One region of the Pandoraea pnomenusa genome, then DNA from elsewhere that is predicted to be linked to it. Evidence: predicted binding sites of a transcription regulator. Region 1 holds the regulator's gene; each other region holds the start of a gene.

Region 1 (6,443 bases):
CGCCCGCTTCGCTGATCGCAATTGCCGTGCTCGCCGGACTTGCCGCCGGCACGTACTGGCTGGTGCAGCGCACGCTGCCCTCGGACGCCGATCGCGCGCCGTACGTCAAACAGCACATTCCCGATTACTATGCCGACGACATGGTGATCTCCATGCTCTCGGCAAGCGGCATGACGCAATATCGCGTCAACGCCGTTCACATGACGCACTTCGAAGACGACCAGACCACCGCGATGACGATGCCCGCCGTGCGCGCGTTCACCCCGGATCAGCCGGAAGTGACGGCCACCAGCAAGCGCGGCACGCTCAATGCCGACATGTCGGTGGTGGACCTGTACGACGACGCCGTCGTGGTGCGCCAGGCCGGCCCGCGCGACCCGGAAATGCGCGCACTCTCGGAACATTTCCAGGTGCTGGTGAACGAAGACATCGTCCGCACGGAAAAACCCGTCCAGCTGTATCGCGGGATGTCCGTGATGTACGGCGATGGCATGATTTTCAATAACATCACGCGCGCCGTACAATTGCTCGGCAACGTGCACGGCACGATCCAGCCGGCGGAACTGGGCAACAAGTCCCCGGCACCGCCCGCCACGCCCGGCGCGCCATCCCAGACCAAACAGGGCTCCAAGACCCCATGACCGATCGCCGCAATCCGCGACCCGCATCCCTTTCGCTGCGTGCCCTGCGCGCGCTGGCCGCCGCCTTCGCCGTGCTCGGCGCCCTGGCGTCGCCGCTCGCCCATGCCGAACGCGCCGACCGCGACAAGCCGCTCAACATCGAGTCGGATCACATGAGCTACGACGACCTCAAGCAGGTCAACATCTTCACGGGCAACGTGACGATGACCAAGGGGACCATCCTCCTCAAGGCCGATCGCGTCGAAGTGACCCAGGATCCGGAGGGCTACCAGTACGCCACGGCCTACTACAAGCCGGGCGGCCCCCTCGCCTACATGCGCCAGAAGCGCGATGGCCTCGACGAGTACATCGACGGCTGGGGCCAGACGATCTACTACAACGGCAAGACGGAAGTCGCCACGCTCACCACGCAGGCCACGCTCAAGCGCCTGGCCGGCGGCACGCGCGTGCTCGACGAAATCCATGGCAGCGTGATCACTTACGACACGTACAACGAGGTCTATACCGCGAACAGCGGGGCCGACCAGGTCAACGCCAACAATCCGAACGGCCGTGTACGCGCCACGCTCGCGCCGCGCAATGCGACGGGTGCCGCACCCGCGGCCGGCGGCCCGGGCAGCAAGCCGGCCGCAGCACCCAAGGGCGATCTGCCGCCGCTGTCTCCCTCCAAAAGCATCGGGAATCCGCGTGAGTAATTCTGCCAACAACGCCTCGACCATCAACCCGGGCGCCGGGCCGTCGGGCAAGCCGAGCGCGCTCGTCGTGCGCTCGCTCAAGAAGCAATACGGCGCGCGCACCGTCGTGAAGGACGTGTCGCTGGACGTGAAAAGCGGCGAGGTCGTGGGATTGCTCGGCCCCAATGGTGCCGGCAAGACGACCTCGTTCTACATGATCGTGGGACTCGTGCCCGCCGACGACGGCGAAATCCAGCTCGACGGCAACCTGATCAGCGAATTGCCGATTCACGAACGCGCCCGCATGGGCGTCTCGTACCTGCCGCAGGAAGCATCGGTGTTTCGCAAGCTCACGGTCGAGGACAATATTCGCGCCGTGCTCGAACTGCAGGTCGACGCCCAGGGCAAGCCGCTCAAGCGCGACGAGATCGAGCGACGCATCGAAGCCCTGCTCGACGAGCTCCAGGTGAGCCATCTGCGCGAGAATCCGGCCATGTCGCTCTCCGGCGGCGAGCGCCGCCGCGTGGAAATCGCCCGGGCGCTGGCGACGCAACCGCGCTTCATCCTGCTCGACGAGCCGTTTGCCGGCGTCGATCCGATCGCCGTGCTGGAAATCCAGCGAATCGTGCGTTTTCTGAAAGATCGGGGCATCGGTGTCCTCATCACCGACCACAACGTGCGGGAAACGCTCGGCATCTGCGATCACGCCTACATCATCAGCGAAGGCTCGGTGCTCGCCGCGGGCACCCCCGACCAGATCGTGGCCGACGAGAGCGTCCGGCGCGTCTATCTGGGCGAGAATTTCCGGATGTAAAGCAAATTTTTCGCATGTAAACCCTGCCTCCGATAGGGCGCCGGGCCGGTTCCGCTGGCGTGACAAAGCCTCTACAATGAAGGCGAGACACGCTATGAAACCGACTCTTCAACTCCGCACCTCGCAGCACCTGACCCTCACGCCGCAGTTGCAGCAATCCATCCGGTTGTTGCAACTGTCGACGCTCGAACTTCAGCAGGAAGTCGAGCACGCCCTCACCCAGAACCCGATGCTCGAGCGCGAGGACGACTGGCTCGCGGGCTCGGTACGTGTCGGCACGGACGGGTCGCTTCGCAACGAGCGCAGCACGTCGGCGAGCAGCGCCAGCGAGGGCCATGAGTCCGCCAACGGCCATGACGAAACCCGCGAGCTCGACGGCCAGACCCGCTTCGACGACAGCAACCAGGACAGCGGCAGCGATTGGAGTCTTAACGATTTCGCCCGTTCGGGCAGCGCCTCGGACGACGACGACAACGCGCGCCCGCAGTTGCACGTCGATCACCCCAACCTTCGCGAACACCTGCTCGCGCAGCTGCGCCTGACCAAGGCGGGGCCGCGCGATCGCGCGCTTGTCGAATTCCTGATCGAATCGCTCGACGAAGACGGCTACCTCGGCACCATGCTCGACGAAATCCAGGCGGATATGCCTGAAGAGCTGGCGCTCGAGACCGAGGAGATCAACGCGGCGCTCGCGCTCCTGCAGAGCTTCGATCCGGCCGGTGTGGGTGCCCGTACGCCGTCCGAATGCCTGCGCCTTCAGTTGCAGCGCCTGCCGCCGAGCAATGTGCGCACGCTCTCGCTGCGCATCGTCTCGGATCACCTGGAACTGCTCGCCGCGCGCGATTACACGCGTTTGCGTCGCCTGCTCGGCGTGAGCGAAGACAGCCTGCGCGCGGCGCATCACCTGATTCGCTCGCTCGACCCTTTCCCCGGCGCGGCCTACGGCTCGCCGCAGGCCGATTACGTGGTGCCCGACGTGCTGGTGCGCAAGCAGGGCAGCAACTGGATCGCCGAACTCAACCCCGAGGTCATGCCGCGGCTGCGCATCAATGAGATGTACGCGCGAATTCTGCGAAACAACCGCAACGATCCGGGCACCGGCAATCTGCAGCAACAGCTCCAGGAAGCCCGCTGGCTGATCAAGAACATCCAGCAACGGTTCGACACGATCCTGCGTGTCGCACAGGCGATCGTCGAGCGTCAGAAGAACTTCTTCACGCACGGCGAAATCGGCATGCGGCCCTTGGTTTTACGCGAGATTGCTGATACGCTGGGTTTACATGAATCCACGATTTCACGGGTGACAACCAGTAAGTACATGCTCACTCCATTCGGGACTTTCGAGCTCAAGTACTTCTTTGGTTCGCACGTGGCCACGGAGGCGGGCGGCGCAGCGTCATCGACGGCCATCCGCGCACTCATCAAGCAACTCATAGGAGCAGAAGACCCGCAGAGCCCCCTTTCCGACAGCCGTATCGCGGAACTGCTGGCAGAGCAAGGGTTCGTGGTGGCGCGGCGCACTGTCGCGAAGTACCGCGAGGCCATGCGAATCCCCGCAGTCAACTTGCGCAAATCTTTGTAGTACGGTCCTAGTGCGCCATGTTGGCTCGCTGGGGCATTACGCCGCAGTGCGACATTGCGTCACGCCAATGGCTCTCGTCAGCCGGCGTCGCTCGTGACGCGGCCTGCACTTCGGCATTTCAGCAAGGAGAGCAGCTATGAATCTGAAGATCAGTGGACATCATCTCGAACTCACGCCGTCGCTGCGCGAATTCGTCGTCAACAAGCTCGAACGCGTGTTGAGGCACTTCGATCAGCTCATCGGCGCCGAGGTGATCCTCTCTGTCGACAAGACCAAGGAGAAGACCGGGCGCCAGATCGCCAGCATCACGGTGTATCTCAAGGGTAAGGAGATTTTCGTCGAGAAGTGTGACGAGAATATGTACGCCGCCATCGACAAGCTGATCGATATGCTCGACCGCAAGGTAATGCAATACAAGGACAAGGTTCAGGATCACGGCCGCGAGGCACTCAAGCACCAGCAACCTCCAGAGGCGGAACCGCTGCAATAAGTCCATCCGGGAGAGGTCGTCGCATTGACCGACACTGACGCGAAGCCGCACGGAACCTCACGCGCGAACCCACGTCTGTCATAAGTCTGGCATCACCCACCGCGGGGCCGTTGAACGGCCCCTTTTGTATGGTCCCGACGAGTTCCGCGCGTTGGCGCGGGCGCAGCGACGGGTGGTCTATAATGCGAGGTCAATCGGGGGTTGGAGGGCGACTACGCGTTCGCCCGCATTACAAGATGAATCGTTTAGTCAAACTCTTACCTGCGTCCAACATCCTGCTTGGACTGTCCGTCACCAGCAAGAAGCGCGTCTTCGAGCAAGCCGGGCTGCTCTTCGAGAGCAATGCCGGGCTCACGCGCGCGCTTGTCACCGACAATCTGTTTGCGCGCGAGCGTCTGGGCTCGACCGGGCTGGGGGAAGGCGTGGCGATTCCGCACGGCCGGATCAAGGGTCTGAAACATCCGATGGCCGCCTTCGTGCGCCTGGCCGACCCGATTCCCTTCGAAGCGCCCGACGGCCAGCCCGTCTCCCTGCTGTTCTTCCTGCTGGTTCCGGAACAGGCGACCCAGCAACATCTCGAGATTCTGTCCGAAATTGCCCAGTTGCTCTCCGATCGCTCGATGCGCGAGACATTGACCACGGCGCCCGACGCCGAAGTCATTCACGCCGCGCTCGCGAACTGGCAGCCCTGAGCCCGCGGGGGCTCGCCGATTTCCGCCGATATTCACGGGTATCGCCGCAAAGACTGACGAATTCCGTAGCTCCCACACCCAACCGAACGAGGCGACGCGGTGGAACTGACCGGCATCAACGCGCAGAGCATATTCGACGACAACGCAGCCACGCTGCGCCTGTCGTGGCTGACCGGCCATGAGGGATGGGAGCGCGGTTTCACGCCTGAAAGCGTGGCTACCGCAACCTCCAGCGCGGACCTCGTGGGTCACCTGAACCTCATTCACCCGAACCGGATCCAGGTGCTTGGCGAGGCCGAACTGCGCTATTACCAGCGCCTGACCGACGAGAACCGCAAACGTCACATGGGCGAAGTCATCGCCCTGGAACCGCCGTTCCTGGTGGTCGCGGACGGCCTCGAAGCGCCGCCCGACCTGGTGCTGCGCTGCACCCGTTCCTCGACCCCGCTGTTCACCACACCGATGTCGACGGCAGCTGTCATCGACAGCCTGCGGCTGTACATTTCGCGCGTGTTCGCCCCGCGATGCACGATGCACGGCGTATTTATCGACATTCTGGGCATGGGGGTGCTGCTGACCGGCGACTCCGGCCTGGGCAAGAGCGAGCTCGGCCTGGAACTGATCAGCCGGGGTCACGGGCTGGTGGCCGACGATGCCGTCGATTTCGTACGTCTCGGCCCGGACTTCGTGGAAGGCCGCTGTCCGCCCTTGTTGCAGAACCTGCTCGAAGTGCGCGGTCTGGGCCTGCTCGACATCAAGACGATCTTCGGCGAAACGGCCGTGCGCCGGAAGATGAAGCTCAAGCTGATCGTGCAACTGGTGCGCCGCCCCGACGGCGAATTCCAGCGCCTGCCGCTCGAGGCGCAGACGGTCGACGTGCTGGGGCTGCCGATCAACAAGGTCATTCTGCAAGTGGCCGCCGGGCGAAACCTTGCCGTGCTCGTGGAAGCCGCCGTGCGCAACACGATTCTGCAATTGCGCGGCATCGATACGCTCAAGGACTTCATGGAGCGCCAGCGCCAGGCCATGCAGGACCCGGACGGGATGCAGGGCAAGCTTCTCTGAGCGGCGCGACGCGTCGTCGTCCCCTTTTTCCCCGGGTTTACCGCAATTTTTGCGATTTTCTGTCAACGCCGCGCGATTGCGGCGCGTTTTCTTTCATGTTGTAATCGCCACGCGGCCCATCCCCGTGCGTGTCGACCTTATGGAGAGACGATCATGAAGAAAGCACTTGCTGCATTGCTCCTGGTATCCCCGCTGCTCGCATCGCCCGTGTTTGCCCAGACGGCCGCGCCGGCCCCCGCGCCCAAGGCGTCCAACTCGCAACAAAGCAAGATGAGCGCCTGCAATGCCCAGGCCGGCGACAAGAAGGGCGATGAGCGCAAGGCGTTCATGAAGTCGTGCCTGTCGAACAAGCCGGCCCCGGCAGCCAAGCAGACGCAGCAGGAAAAGATGAAGGCGTGCAACGCCCAGGCCGGCGACAAGAAAGGCGACGAGCGCAAGGCGTTCATGAAGTCGTGCCTGTCGAACAAGCCGGCAGGCTGATCCGC
Region 2 (6,443 bases), 1.9 Mb from region 1:
ATGTGGCATCGGGTGCTCGCGGTATTTCCGCGTTTCTCGTGCCGCTCGATTTGCCGGGCGTGACGCGCCAGCGGTTCGATTGCCACGGACAGCGCGCCATCGGGCGCGGCGCGCTGTTCTTCGAGAACGTGAAAGTGCCCGCCGACCACGTGCTCGGCGCGCCCGGCGAGGGCTTCGTGCAGGTGATGCAGGGCTTCGACTTCTCGCGCGCGCTCATTGGCCTGCAGGTGCTGGCCGTCGCGCGCGCCTCGCTTGACGAGACATGGGAATACGTCGCGCAGCGCGAAGCGTTCGGCAAACCGCTCTCGGCCTTCCAGGGGGTGTCGCATCCGCTGGCGGACTTCGACACGCAGGTCGAGGCGGCCCGTCTGCTGTGCCTGCAGACATTGTGGCTCAAGGATCGTGGCCTGCCGCACAGCGCCGAGGCCGCGATGTGCAAGTGGTGGGGGCCGAAGCTCGCCTACGATGCGATCCATCAGTGCCTGCTCATGTTTGGCCATGGCGGCTACGACCGGGGCTTGATGGAGCAACGGTTGCGCGACGTGCTTGGCTTTCAGATCGGCGACGGTACGGCGCAGATCATGAAGACGATCATCGCCCGGACCCGCGCGGGCCGGCAGGCGGTGCCCGTCTGAGGGCGCGAGCGGCCCGTTGCCGCTCGTCGCCAGTCGTTGCGGCGACGGCGCGGTACGACAGCAGGTGCAGGACAGGCAGGCGCAAGACCATAACAACGTGAGCGTTGCGACAGCACAGGAGACGATGCGATGGAATTCGATGCGGTGTTGCTTCCCCCGAGGCGAGAGCAGAGCGTGGCGCGCGGCTGGTGGCCCGAGCGGACGATCAACGATGCGCTCGAGGCCGCGCTTGCGGCCACGCCGGACAAAGTGGCGCTCACGGCCGTCTCGACGGCCAACGGCGAGACGACGCAACTGACCTATGCCGCGCTTGCCGACGCCGCCGAGCGTCTGGCGCTCGGCCTGTGGCGACGCGGCGTGCGGCGCGACGACGTCGTTGCCTGCCAGTTGCCCAACGGCTGGCCGTTCGCGGTGAGCTATCTCGCCTGCGCCCGCATCGGCGCCGTGCTCAACCCGCTCATGCATATCTTTCGCGAGCGCGAACTCTCGTTCATGCTGCGTCACGGCGAAGCGAAGGTGTTCATCGTGCCGCATATGTTCCGAGGCTTCGATCACGCCGCCATGGCGCGTGCGCTGCAGGCCGACCTGCCGGCGCTGGAACACGTGATCGTGGTCGGGGACGCCGCCTCGCCCGATGGCTTCGATGCCGTGCTCATGGCCGGCGAGCCCGCGGCCACCGACGACGAGCGCGCCGGGATGCAAGCTTCGCGCGCGCGGCCCGACGACGTGATGCAACTGATGTACACGTCGGGAACCACGGGCGAGCCCAAGGGGGTGATGCACAGCGCGAACACCACGTTCTCGAACATTGGGGCCTATGCGGAGCGCATGCGGCTCGGTCGCGACGACGTCGTGCTGATGGGTTCGCCGCTCGCGCACCAGACCGGCTTCATGTACGGCCTGATGATGCCGATCGTGCTCGGGGCCAGCGCCGTCATGCTCGACGTGTGGGACCCCGCCACGGCGGTCCGCCTGATCCGCACGTATGACGTGACGTTCACGATGGCGTCGACGCCGTTTCTTGCCGACCTGACCAAGGCGGTCGCGGCCGGTGGCGCCACGGTGCCGACGCTGCGGGCGTTTCTCTGCGCGGGCGCGCCGATTCCGGGCCCGGTGGTCGAGCAGGCGCGCAAGGTGCTCGGTGCGAAGATCGTGTCGGCATGGGGCATGACGGAAAACGGGGCGGTCACGCTCACGCGCCTGGAGGATGACGACACGCGGGCGTCGACCACGGACGGCTGTCCGCTGCCGGGCGTGGAACTGCGCGTGGTCGATGCGCAGGGGCGGGAGTTGCCCCAGGGCGAAACCGGACGTTTGCTGGTGCGGTCGTGCTCGAACTTCGGCGGGTACCTGAAACGCCCGCAGTGGAACGGCACCGACGCCGAGGGCTGGTTCGACACCGGCGACATGGCCTGGCTCGACCCCAGCGGCTACGTGCGCATCGCCGGGCGCAGCAAGGACGTGATCATCCGGGGCGGCGAGAACATTCCGGTCGTCGAGATCGAGGCGCTGCTTTACCGGCACCCGGCGGTGGCGACGGTGGCTATCGTCGCCTATCCGGACGAGCGGCTCGGCGAGCGCGCGTGCGCGGTGGTGGTGCCGCGCCCGGGGCAGTCGATCGACTTGCCGGCGATCACCGATTTCCTGGCGTCGCACAAGGTCGCACGACAATACTGGCCCGAACGGATCGAAGTGCGCGACACGCTGCCGACGACGCCCACGGGTAAGATACAGAAATTCAAATTGCGCGAGATGCTGCACACGGGCGCGTGAGGACGCGCGTGCGCAGGCGCTGCATTCTTCAAGGATCGAAGATCGATGACATCGAAAGGACTGGATAGCGAATCGTTCGAGCTGCTGCTCGCCGCCGTGCAGCGTTTCATTCGGGAACGGCTGGTGCCGGCCGAGAACGACGTGGAGGAGCACGACGAAGTGCCCGCCGCGATCGTCGACGAGATGAAGGCGATGGGTCTGTTCGGCCTGTCGATCCCGGAGGAATTCGGTGGCATTGGCCTGTCGATGGCGCAGGAGGTGCGCGTGGCCTACGAGTTCGGGCAGACGTCGCTGGCGTTTCGCTCGGTGTTCGGCACCAACGTGGGCATCGGTTCGCAGGGCATTCTGATGGACGGCACCGACGCGCAAAAGCGCGAGCTGCTGCCGCGCGTGGCCAGCGGCGAGCTGATCATGTCTTTCGCGTTGACCGAGCCGGATGCCGGTTCCGACCCGGCCGCGCTCAAGACGCGCGCCGTGCTCGATGGCGACACCTATGTGATCGACGGTGTGAAGCGCTATATCACCAATGCGCCCCGCGCCGGGGCGTTCACGCTCATGGCCCGCACCGGCGGCGAGGGCGCGGGGGGCATCTCGGCGTTCATCGTGCCCGCCGACACGCCAGGGCTCTCGCTGGGCAAGCCCGACAAGAAGATGGGGCAGCGCGGCACGAAGACCTGCGACGTGGTGCTGCAGGGCGCGCGCGTACCCGCCGCGAACATCATCGGGGGCGAGGCGGGCAAGGGCTTCAAGACGGCCATGAAGGTGCTCGACCGGGGCCGTCTGCATGTGGCGGCGCTGGCCTGCGGCATGGCGCAGCGCATTCTTGACGAATCGGTCGCGTATGCGCGCGAGCGCAAGCAGTTCGGCCAGCGCATCGGCGATTTCCAGCTGGTGCAGGCAATGCTCGCCGACAGCCAGGCCGAGTTGTATGCCGGTTGGTCGATGGTGCAGGACTGTGCCCTGCGATACGACGCCAAACCCGCAGGCAGGCGCGACGCCGACGTCAGCACGCGGGCGTCGTGCGCCAAGCTCTTCTGCACGGAGATGGTGGGGCGCGTGGCCGACCGGGGCGTGCAGGTCCACGGCGGCGCGGGCTACATCAACGAGTACAAGGTCGAGCGCTTCTATCGCGACGTGCGTTTGCTGCGTCTTTACGAAGGCACGACGCAGATTCAGCAGTTGATCATCGGTCGCGCCCTGATGCAGGACGACTGACCGGCCCCCCCTCTGTGCCGAACGGCGGCGCGCGCCTGCCTCATCGTGGTGCGCGTACGCCGGGCTCCGTAGCGCGTTGCACTGCTGCGGTGCAGCAGATTTCGCACGCCTTTCGGGCATTTCCCATAGACAATTCTCCTGTTCTGCCTTGTCCTGCAACGCGCTGCGCGGGATCGGTCATCGCCTGGCACGCTTGTTGCGTTAGCGTCTAGGCCAGCGGCAAAGGCGTCGCAGGCAACGAATTCCGGTGCGACGTCAGGCGTGTCAGCTTGCGACGCACCCACAGGACAACGGCGTCCCTCCGTGCTGCGGCACGGTCGGACGCCGTTTTGTTTTTCGGGCGCTGCAAGCGCAGCAACAGGAGAAGACAGCATGGGCAAGCCTCGTCTGGTCGTCATCGGCAACGGCATGGCCGGCATTCGCACGCTCGAGGAGCTGCTCGAGATCGCGCCGAACCAGTACGACATCACCGTGTTCGGTGCCGAGCCACATCCGAACTACAACCGCATCCTGCTCTCGCCCGTGCTTGCGGGCGAGCAGTCGTTTGCCGACATCGTGCTCAATCCGCTCGACTGGTATGCGCAAAAGGGCATTACGCTGCATCTGGGCAAGGAGGTCACGCAGATCGACCGCCCGCGGCGCGTGGTGCGCTGCGCGGACGGTACCGAAGCCCCGTACGACCGACTGCTGATCGCGACCGGCTCCAGTCCGTTCATCCTGCCGGTGCCGGGCAAGGATCTGGCGGGCGTGATCAGCTATCGCGATATCCGCGACACGGAGATCATGATCGAGACGGCGCGCATGAAGCGCCATGCGGTCGTGATCGGCGGCGGCCTGCTCGGACTCGAGGCGGCCAACGGCCTGAAGCTGCGCGGCATGGACGTGACGGTCGTGCATCTGGCCGACACACTGCTCGAGCGCCAGCTCGACAGCACGGCGGGCAAACTGTTGCAGCAATCGCTCGAAGCCCGCGGCCTCGCTTTCCGGCTTTCGCACCAGACGTCGGCCATTCTCGGCGACGACAACGGCCACGTGCGTGCCGTGCAGTTCGCGAGCGGCGACGAAATCCCGGCCGATCTCGTGGTGATGGCCGCCGGCATCCGACCGAATACCTCGCTGGCCGAAGCCGCCGGGCTGCACTGCTCGCGCGGCATTGTCGTGTCCGACACGCTGCAAACCTACGATCCGCGCATCTATGCCGTGGGCGAATGCGTGAGTCACCGAGGCGTGGCGTACGGTCTCGTCGCGCCGTTGTTCGAACAGGCCAAGGTGTGCGCGAATCACCTCGCGCTCATGGGCATCGGCAGCTATCGCGGCTCGGTGATGTCGACCAAGCTCAAGGTCACCGGCATCGATCTGTTCTCGGCGGGCGACTTCCTGGGCGGCGAAGGCACGGAGGAGATCGTGCTGTCGGACCCGGCGAGCGGCGTGTACAAAAAACTCGTGATCCGCGACGACAAGCTGGTGGGCGCGTGCCTGTATGGCGACACCGCCGACGGCGCCTGGTACTTCAAGCTGCTGCGTGAGGGCCGCGCGCTGGGCGAGTTGCGCGAGCGCATCATGTTCGGCGAATCGAGCGTGGGCGACGTCGGTACGCAGGGACAGAACCGCGCGTCGGCCATGGCGGACACCGACGAGGTCTGCGGCTGCAATGGCGTGTGCAAGGGCACCATCGTGAAGGCCATCACCGAGAAGGGGCTCTTCACGCTCGACGAAGTGAAGAAGCACACCAAGGCGGCCAGTTCGTGCGGTTCGTGCGCCGGGCTGTGCGAGCAGATCCTGATGAGCACGCTGGGGTCGACCTACGACGCGGCGCCCAAGGAGAAGGCCGTGTGCGGCTGCACGGACCTCTCGCATGCCGACGTGCGCCGCGCCGTGCGCGAGCACCGGCTCACCACGCACCGCGCCGCGTTCGACTTTCTCGAATGGCGCACGCCGAACGGCTGCGCCACGTGCCGCCCGGCACTGAACTATTACATGTTGAGCACGTGGCCGAAGGAAGCCGTCGACGATCCGCAAAGCCGTTTCGTGAACGAGCGCGTGCACGCCAATATCCAGAAGGACAACACGTTCTCGGTCGTGCCGCAGATGAAGGGCGGCGTGACGAACCCCGGCGAGCTGCGTCGCATTGCCGACGTGGCGGACAAGTACCGGATTCCGATGGTCAAGGTCACCGGCGGCCAGCGCATCGATCTGCTCGGCGTGAAGAAGGAAGACCTCGTCAATGTCTGGCGCGATCTCGGCATGCCGTCGGGGCACGCCTACGGCAAGTCCATCCGCACGGTGAAGACCTGCGTGGGCAGCGAGTTCTGCCGCTTCGGCACGCAGAACAGCACGCAGATGGGGATCGACCTGGAGACGATGCTCGCGAACATGTGGTCGCCCCACAAGGTCAAGCTGGCGGTATCGGGCTGTCCGCGCAACTGCGCCGAGGCGGGCATCAAGGATGTGGGCGTGATTGCCGTCGATTCGGGATGGGAACTCTACGTGGGCGGCAACGGCGGCATCAAGACCGAAGTCGCGCAATTCCTCGTCAAGGTGAAGACGGCCGAGGAGGTCAAGGAGTACACCGGAGCGTTCCTCCAGCTTTACCGCGAGGAGGCCTATTACCTCGACCGCACCGTGCACTACCTCGCGCGCGTGGGACTCGACTACGTGAAGCAACGCGTGGTGAACGACGCAGCCAACCGTCGTGCACTCTACGAGCGCTTGCTGTTCGCGCTCGACGGTCTGCCCGATCCGTGGAAGGCCCGCATCGACGGTGCGCAGGCCAACGAATATCGACCGCTCGCGGCGCAGGGCGCGCGATCGGAAACCGAA
Region 3 (6,443 bases), 1.1 Mb from region 1:
CTCGAACGCAATGAGTTCCCGAACCCGTTCGCGCCGCTGGAGAGCGAGAAGAACCTGTTCTACGTCGCGCTCACCCGCGCCAGAGAATCGATATCGCTCATCACGCCCGCGGACAGCACCCGGCAGAGCGGCTTCATCGGGTTGCTCGATCTGGCGCGCACCACACCGCGTGCGGACGACGCGCTCCTGCGTAACATGGCGATGCCGCCCGACGCCCGGCCGACGCGGCGCTACCTGAGCGGCGACACCTATGGCGCGAAAGACGAACTCGCCAGACTCGGCGCCATGTACGACGCGGCACGGCGCCAGTTGTACATCACCTCGGATATGGACCCGATACCCTTCGCACAATGGCTTCGCACGTCGAACATGGGACGCGAGTAGAATCCGGCACGCACGGGCACGGATTTGGCAGGCGACACACGCCTGCTCCCGCTGCCGGAGACAGGACATGCTCAAGAAGACAGCCGTCGCACTGACATTGATGATCACCGCGGGTTGGGCGCATGCCGAGCGCATCGGCGACGTCAGCACCGCATTCAAGTTCCTGGGACCGGATCACAAGATCGTCGTGGACGCCTACGACGATCCGAAGGTCCGAGGCGTCACCTGCTACGTCTCGCGCGCGAAGACGGGCGGCCTGAAAGGCATGGTCGGCCTCGCGGAGGACAGGGCGGAAGCGTCGATTGCCTGCCGCCCGGTGGGGCCGATCTCGTTCACCGGCCCATTGCCGAAGGAAGAGGAGGTCTTCTCCGAGGGCATGTCGCCGCTGTTCAAGCGACTGCGCATCGTGCGCATGGTCGACAGGGCGCGCAATACGCTGGTCTACCTCACCTACTCCGACAAGCTCATCGACGGCTCGCCGCAGAACAGCGTGACCGCCGTGCCGGTGGATCGCGCAACACCGATCCCGTCGAAGTAAGTCTGCACCGGATCGTCACCCGTCGCGACGATCCGGAGCGTTTACCCCCGCAACAGGCCGAAGCGCCGGAGCTTGCGGTACAGCGTGTTGCGGCTCACGCCGAGCTTGCGCGCCGCGGCGCTGACCTGACCCTGGCAGGCGTCGAGCGTGGCGCGCAGCGCCTGACGCTCCGCGGCTTCCAGCGGCGCCTCCGTCGGCACCTCCGGCCCGGCGCCGGTCGGCATCGAGCCGCGCGCTTCGCGCAACGCCTGCGGCAGGTCATCCACCGTGATCACATCCTGCTCGTTGAGCGCGACGAGCGTGCGAATGACGCTGCGCATCTGACGCACGTTGCCCGGCCACGCATAGGCGCACAGGCGCTCCTGCGCTTCGTCCGTGAGCGCGATGCGGCCGTGCGCGTCCGTTTGCGAGAGTAGCTGGAAGATCAGGTCACGCTTGTCTTCGCGCTCTCGCAGCGGCGGTACGCTGACCTCGAGACCGCTCAGACGATAGAACAGGTCCTCGCGAAACTCCCGCGCGGCAATCCGCTCGGACAGGTCACGATGCGTCGCGCTGAGCACGCGAATGTCGAGCGCCACGGGCTCGCCGCCCCCAAGCGGCGACACCATGCGCTCCTCCAGCACACGCAGCAGGCGTGTTTGCATCGCAAACGGCATGTCGCCGATCTCGTCGAGAAACAACGTACCGCCGTTGGCCTGCCACAGCTTGCCGTTCATCCCTTCCTTGCGCGCGCCGGTGAAGCTGCCGCCGACATAGCCGAACAACTCACTCTCGATCAGCGATTCGGGGATGGCCGCGCAGTTCAATGCCACGAACGGGCCGCTGGCCCGCGCACTGGCGGCGTGCACCGCGCGCGCGAACACTTCCTTGCCGCTCCCGGTCTCGCCACGGATGAGCACGGGGACGTCGTGGGCGAAAACGCGGCAGGCGCGCGAGAACGCCTGTGCGAGCGTGGCATCAGCGAATGGCTTGACGCGCTCGCCGTGCAGCGTCGTCGCCGTACCGGGTGACGCGCGTGGCGCACGCACCGAGCGCAGCGGCGCGCGCACCATCGCGAGCAGCGCTTCCCCGGTATGTGTCCGAATGGGCCAGCAGGCGCCGGGCGTCGGATGCGCCTGCGCGAACAGCGCGTCGAGCGGCTGCGCGAACCACCGGTCCACGCGTGTGCCGACGATGCCCTCGCGCGTCGTGCCGAGCCGGTTCAGCGCGCTCTGGTTGACGGCGAGCACCCGCCCGGCGTCGTCGAACGCGACCAGCGCCTGCGCGAAACCGCCGAGATGATCGGCCTGCTCCTGGAGTTGCAGGAGCCATTCGTCGCGATAGTGCTGGAAGAAATACTCGCTCTCCACAACCTTGGCGGACAGGTTGACGAGGGCAAGCGTGTGAAACTGGCTCTGGCGCGTGAGGTCGGCGCGCGTCGAAGACACATCGATCACCGCGAGCAGATCGCCGTGTGGCGCGAAGACGGGACTTGCCGTGCAGGTAAGCGGCGTATGCAACGCCCGGAAATGATCCTGCTGGCAGATGATGACGGGGGTGCGCTCGACCGCGCACGTGCCGATGCCGTTGGTGCCTTCGCACGATTCGCTCCAGTCCGCGCCGGGCCACAGACCGGCGCGATGGAAGTCGTCGCGCGTGCCGTCTTGGAGCCGCGAATCGACGATGACGCCGTCGGGCGCGCTCAGCAACACGGCCTGGTGCGGATTCATCAACTGTCGTTGCAAGCGTTCGAGCACCGGCATCGACACGGAACGCAACTGCTCCATCGCGCTGCGTCGCTCGCGCAGCTCCGACGACGCGAGCACGCGCGGTGCCATGCGCGCGCCCGGGTCGAGCGCATGCGCGTCGAGGCAGCGGCGCCACGAGCTGGCGATATTCGGGTCGGTCTCGGCGGCGCCCGGCGCCGGGCGCCCTTGGGCAACGCTCAGCACACGGCGCGCGTGTGCCGACTCGGTATTGACTGGCATTGGTCGTCTCCCCCTGCCGGATGATCTGCGGATCTCGTATTCGTCCCTGAAGCATGTCGCATGCCGGGGGGGTTTGCAATGCGCTATGTCAATCGACCGGCACAGGGCGATTGCCTGTCACGACGGTGAGACACCCCCGTCATGGCATGGCACAGATGTGTCACGGAATCGGCACACCCGGCACCGGGCAGCGTGCCGGCCATGCCCGTGGCGCCTGGCGCGCACCGGGGTGGCCCGCGAATTGCTTTGGGGGTGTGGCGTGGCCGCCGCGCCACCGACACGACAATATCCGGAGACACGACATGCGATACGCCCCTCCCGGCACTCCCGGTGCCCTGCTGTCCCTGCAACCGCGTTACGAGAACTACATTGGCGGCAAATTCGTGCCGCCCGTGGAAGGACGCTATTTCACCAACACGTCGCCGGTTACAGGCGGGGTGATCGGCGAGTTTCCCCGCTCCGGCGGCGCCGACATCGAGCTGGCCCTCGATGCGGCCCACGCCGCCGCGCCGCAATGGGGAAAGACCTCGGTACAGGCGCGCTCGCGCATTCTGCTGCAAATCGCCGACCGGCTCGAGAGCCAGCTGGAGCGCTTCGCCGTGGCCGAGACGTGGGACAACGGCAAGCCCGTGCGCGAGACGCTCGCCGCCGACCTGCCGCTCGCCATCGATCACTTCCGCTACTTCGCGGGCTGCATTCGTGCGCAGGAAGGCACGGCGGCCGAGATCGACGCCCACACGGCGGCGTACCACTTCCATGAGCCGCTGGGCGTCGTGGGTCAGATCATTCCGTGGAATTTTCCGTTGCTGATGGCGGCATGGAAACTCGCGCCCGCGCTGGCTGCCGGCAACTGCGTGGTGCTCAAGCCCGCGGAGCAGACGCCGCTCTCGATCACGTTGTTTGCCGAGCTCGTGGGCGATCTGCTCCCGCCTGGGGTGCTCAATATTGTGCAGGGCTTTGGCAAGGAGGCGGGAGAGGCGTTGGCGACAAGCCGGCGGATCGCCAAGATCGCCTTCACGGGCTCGACCCCGATCGGCGGACAGATTCTCGCGCGCGCGGCCGCCAACCTGATCCCGAGCACGGTCGAGCTGGGTGGCAAGTCGCCGAACATCTTCTTCGACGACATCATGCGCGGTGAACCCGAATTCGTCGAAAAGGCGGCGGAAGGGCTGGTGCTCGGCTTCCTGAACCAGGGCGAGGTGTGCACATGCCCGTCGCGCGCGCTCGTGCAGGAGTCGATCTACGAGCCGTTCATGGAAGTGGTCATGGCGCGCGTGGCCCGCATCAAGCGCGGCGATCCGCTCGACACGGAAACCGCGGTGGGCGCGCAGGCGTCGCAACAGCAGTTCGACAAGATCCTCACGTATCTCGACCTCGCCCGCAAGGAAGGCGCCACGATACTCACCGGCGGCGGCATCGAAATGCTCGACGGCCCGCTCGCCTCGGGCTTCTACATCCAGCCCACGCTGCTCAAGGGCGAGAACCGCATGCGCGTGTTCCAGGAAGAGATTTTCGGGCCGGTGGTGGGCGTGACGACGTTCAAGGACGAAGCGGAGGCGCTCGCGATTGCGAACGACACCGAGTTCGGTCTCGGCGCCGGGGTCTGGACACGCGACATCAATCGCGCCTACCGGATGGGGCGTGCGATCCAGGCCGGGCGCGTGTGGACCAATTGCTATCACCTCTATCCCGCGCACGCGGCGTTCGGTGGCTACAAGAAGTCGGGGATCGGACGCGAGACCCACAAGATGATGCTCGACCACTACCAGCAAACGAAGAATCTGTTGGTGAGCTACGACGTCAACCCGCTCGGGTTCTTTTGAGCGTTCGCTCTATTCCTTGCCCGGTTTGCAGCAGATCAAGGACACATCGCGCCCTGGGTGCGATGCTGTCCTCAGTGCTTGCAAGCGTTGATTCTGGACACCGCCGGCGCGTCCGGCCGGCTGCGACGATGCCGTCGGCAGCGCGCGCGGTGTGCCCCTCACAGAACAGATCAGGAGCATGACCATGAGCACGACATTCTTCATTCCCGCCGTCAACATGATGGGCGTGGGCAGTCTCGACGAGGCGATTGCCGCCTTGCGTCAATATCAGTTCCGCCGCGCGTTGATCGTGACCGACGCGGGCCTCGCCAGGGCCGGCGTCGCCGACAAGGTGGCCGGGCTGCTGGCACGAGAGGACATTCAGTCGGTGGTGTTCGACGGCGCCAAGCCGAACCCCACGGTCAGCAACGTGGAAGCCGGGTTGGCGATGTTGCGCGAGCATCAGTGCGATTTCGTCATCTCGCTCGGCGGCGGCTCGCCGCACGACTGCGCGAAAGGCATTGCGTTGTGCGCGACCAATGGCGGGCACATTGCGGACTACGAAGGCGTTGACCAATCGAAGAAGCCGCAGTTGCCGCTCGTCGCGATCAACACCACGGCAGGCACCGCGAGCGAGATGACGCGCTTTTGCATCATCACGGACGAGAAGCGGCACGTGAAGATGGCGATCGTGGACCGGAACGTGACCCCGTTGCTGTCGGTCAACGACCCGGCCCTGATGGTGGCGATGCCCCAGGGGCTGACCGCCGCCACGGGCATGGACGCACTCACGCACGCGACCGAGGCCTACGTGTCGACGGCCGCCACGCCGATTACCGACGCGTGTGCGCTCAAGGCGGTAACGCTGATTTCGCAGAACCTGCGTCGCGCCGTATCGCACGGCGACGACATGGCGGCGCGCGAGAACATGGCCTATGCGCAATTCCTGGCGGGGATGGCCTTCAACAATGCGTCGCTCGGTTACGTGCACGCGATGGCGCACCAGCTCGGGGGCTTCTACGACTTGCCGCACGGCGTGTGCAACGCGGTGCTGCTGCCGCACGTCGAGGAGTTCAATGCGAGTGTGAGCGCCGCGCGCCTGAGGGACATTGCACAGGCGATGGGCGAGAAGGTCGACGGACTGAGCGCCGAGGAAGGTGCGAAGGCGGCCATCGCCGCGATCCGGCGCCTGTCGAAGGACATCGGCATTCCGGCCGGTCTCGAGGCACTCGGTGCGAAGACATCGGACATTCCCACGCTGGCGGCGAACGCCATGCAGGACGCGTGCGGCCTCACGAACCCGCGACGCGCCGAGCAAGCCGAGATCGAGGAGATCTTCCGTCGGGCGTTTTGATGCGTCACCTCGTCGGATCGCCGACAACACGGCGATCCGATGTCGGCCGCCGCAAAGATGGCGTTTGATGCAGCGCTTCCTGGATGGCGGTCGGAGGGTCGTCGATCATTCGCGCGTACGTGCTGAAATTCGAGGCTTCTACGGAAATGTCTTGAGCTTCTTCAGGGTGCCGATCCAAACTTTCAGGAGTGGGCCAGTTCGCGGAAGTTCATCCAGTGCGAACTCACGAGCCATCCCGCGTCGACCGGCAGACTCACGCCCGTGATGGCACTCGATTCGTCGCACATGAGGAAACTCACGGCCGCGGCGATTTCGTCGGTCCCCACCAGCCGCCCCAGTGCGGAATGGGCCTCGATCGCAGCCGCGCTGCGCTTGCCTGTTGCAAGCTTGTCCTCGAA

The links. Region 1 encodes sigma-54, which starts transcription at its own class of promoters, with help from an activator protein. Its sites were predicted from a motif close to TGGCANGNAANCTGCTTT; they were not measured.
Region 2: nirB (nitrite reductase large subunit NirB) is a predicted target of sigma-54. The motif match lies at 3,809-3,826, and genes of this name have one in related genera.
Region 3: exaC (acetaldehyde dehydrogenase ExaC) is a predicted target of sigma-54. The motif match lies at 3,120-3,137, and genes of this name have one in related genera.

Annotation. Positions count from the first base shown of each region.
Region 1 is NZ_CP009553.3:4,835,106-4,841,548, forward strand. It holds gene lptC (LPS export ABC transporter periplasmic protein LptC) at 1-641, shown strand, start outside; gene lptA (lipopolysaccharide transport periplasmic protein LptA) at 638-1,336, shown strand; gene lptB (LPS export ABC transporter ATP-binding protein) at 1,359-2,129, shown strand; gene LV28_RS45630 (RNA polymerase factor sigma-54) at 2,224-3,711, shown strand; gene hpf (ribosome hibernation-promoting factor, HPF/YfiA family) at 3,848-4,201, shown strand; gene ptsN (PTS IIA-like nitrogen regulatory protein PtsN) at 4,438-4,893, shown strand; gene hprK (HPr(Ser) kinase/phosphatase) at 4,993-5,958, shown strand; gene LV28_RS45650 (PsiF family protein) at 6,112-6,438, shown strand.
Region 2 is NZ_CP009553.3:1,358,976-1,365,418, forward strand. It holds gene aliB (cyclohexanecarboxyl-CoA dehydrogenase) at 1-635, shown strand, start outside; gene aliA (cyclohexanecarboxylate-CoA ligase) at 765-2,408, shown strand; gene LV28_RS30250 (acyl-CoA dehydrogenase family protein) at 2,454-3,623, shown strand; gene nirB (nitrite reductase large subunit NirB) at 3,996-6,443, shown strand, end outside.
Region 3 is NZ_CP009553.3:531,694-538,136, reverse strand. It holds gene LV28_RS26570 (UvrD-helicase domain-containing protein) at 1-384, shown strand, start outside; gene LV28_RS26565 (CreA family protein) at 452-922, shown strand; gene LV28_RS26560 (sigma-54-dependent Fis family transcriptional regulator) at 964-2,889, opposite strand; gene exaC (acetaldehyde dehydrogenase ExaC) at 3,192-4,712, shown strand; gene yiaY (L-threonine dehydrogenase) at 4,897-6,045, shown strand; gene LV28_RS26545 (SDR family NAD(P)-dependent oxidoreductase) at 6,228-6,443, opposite strand, start outside.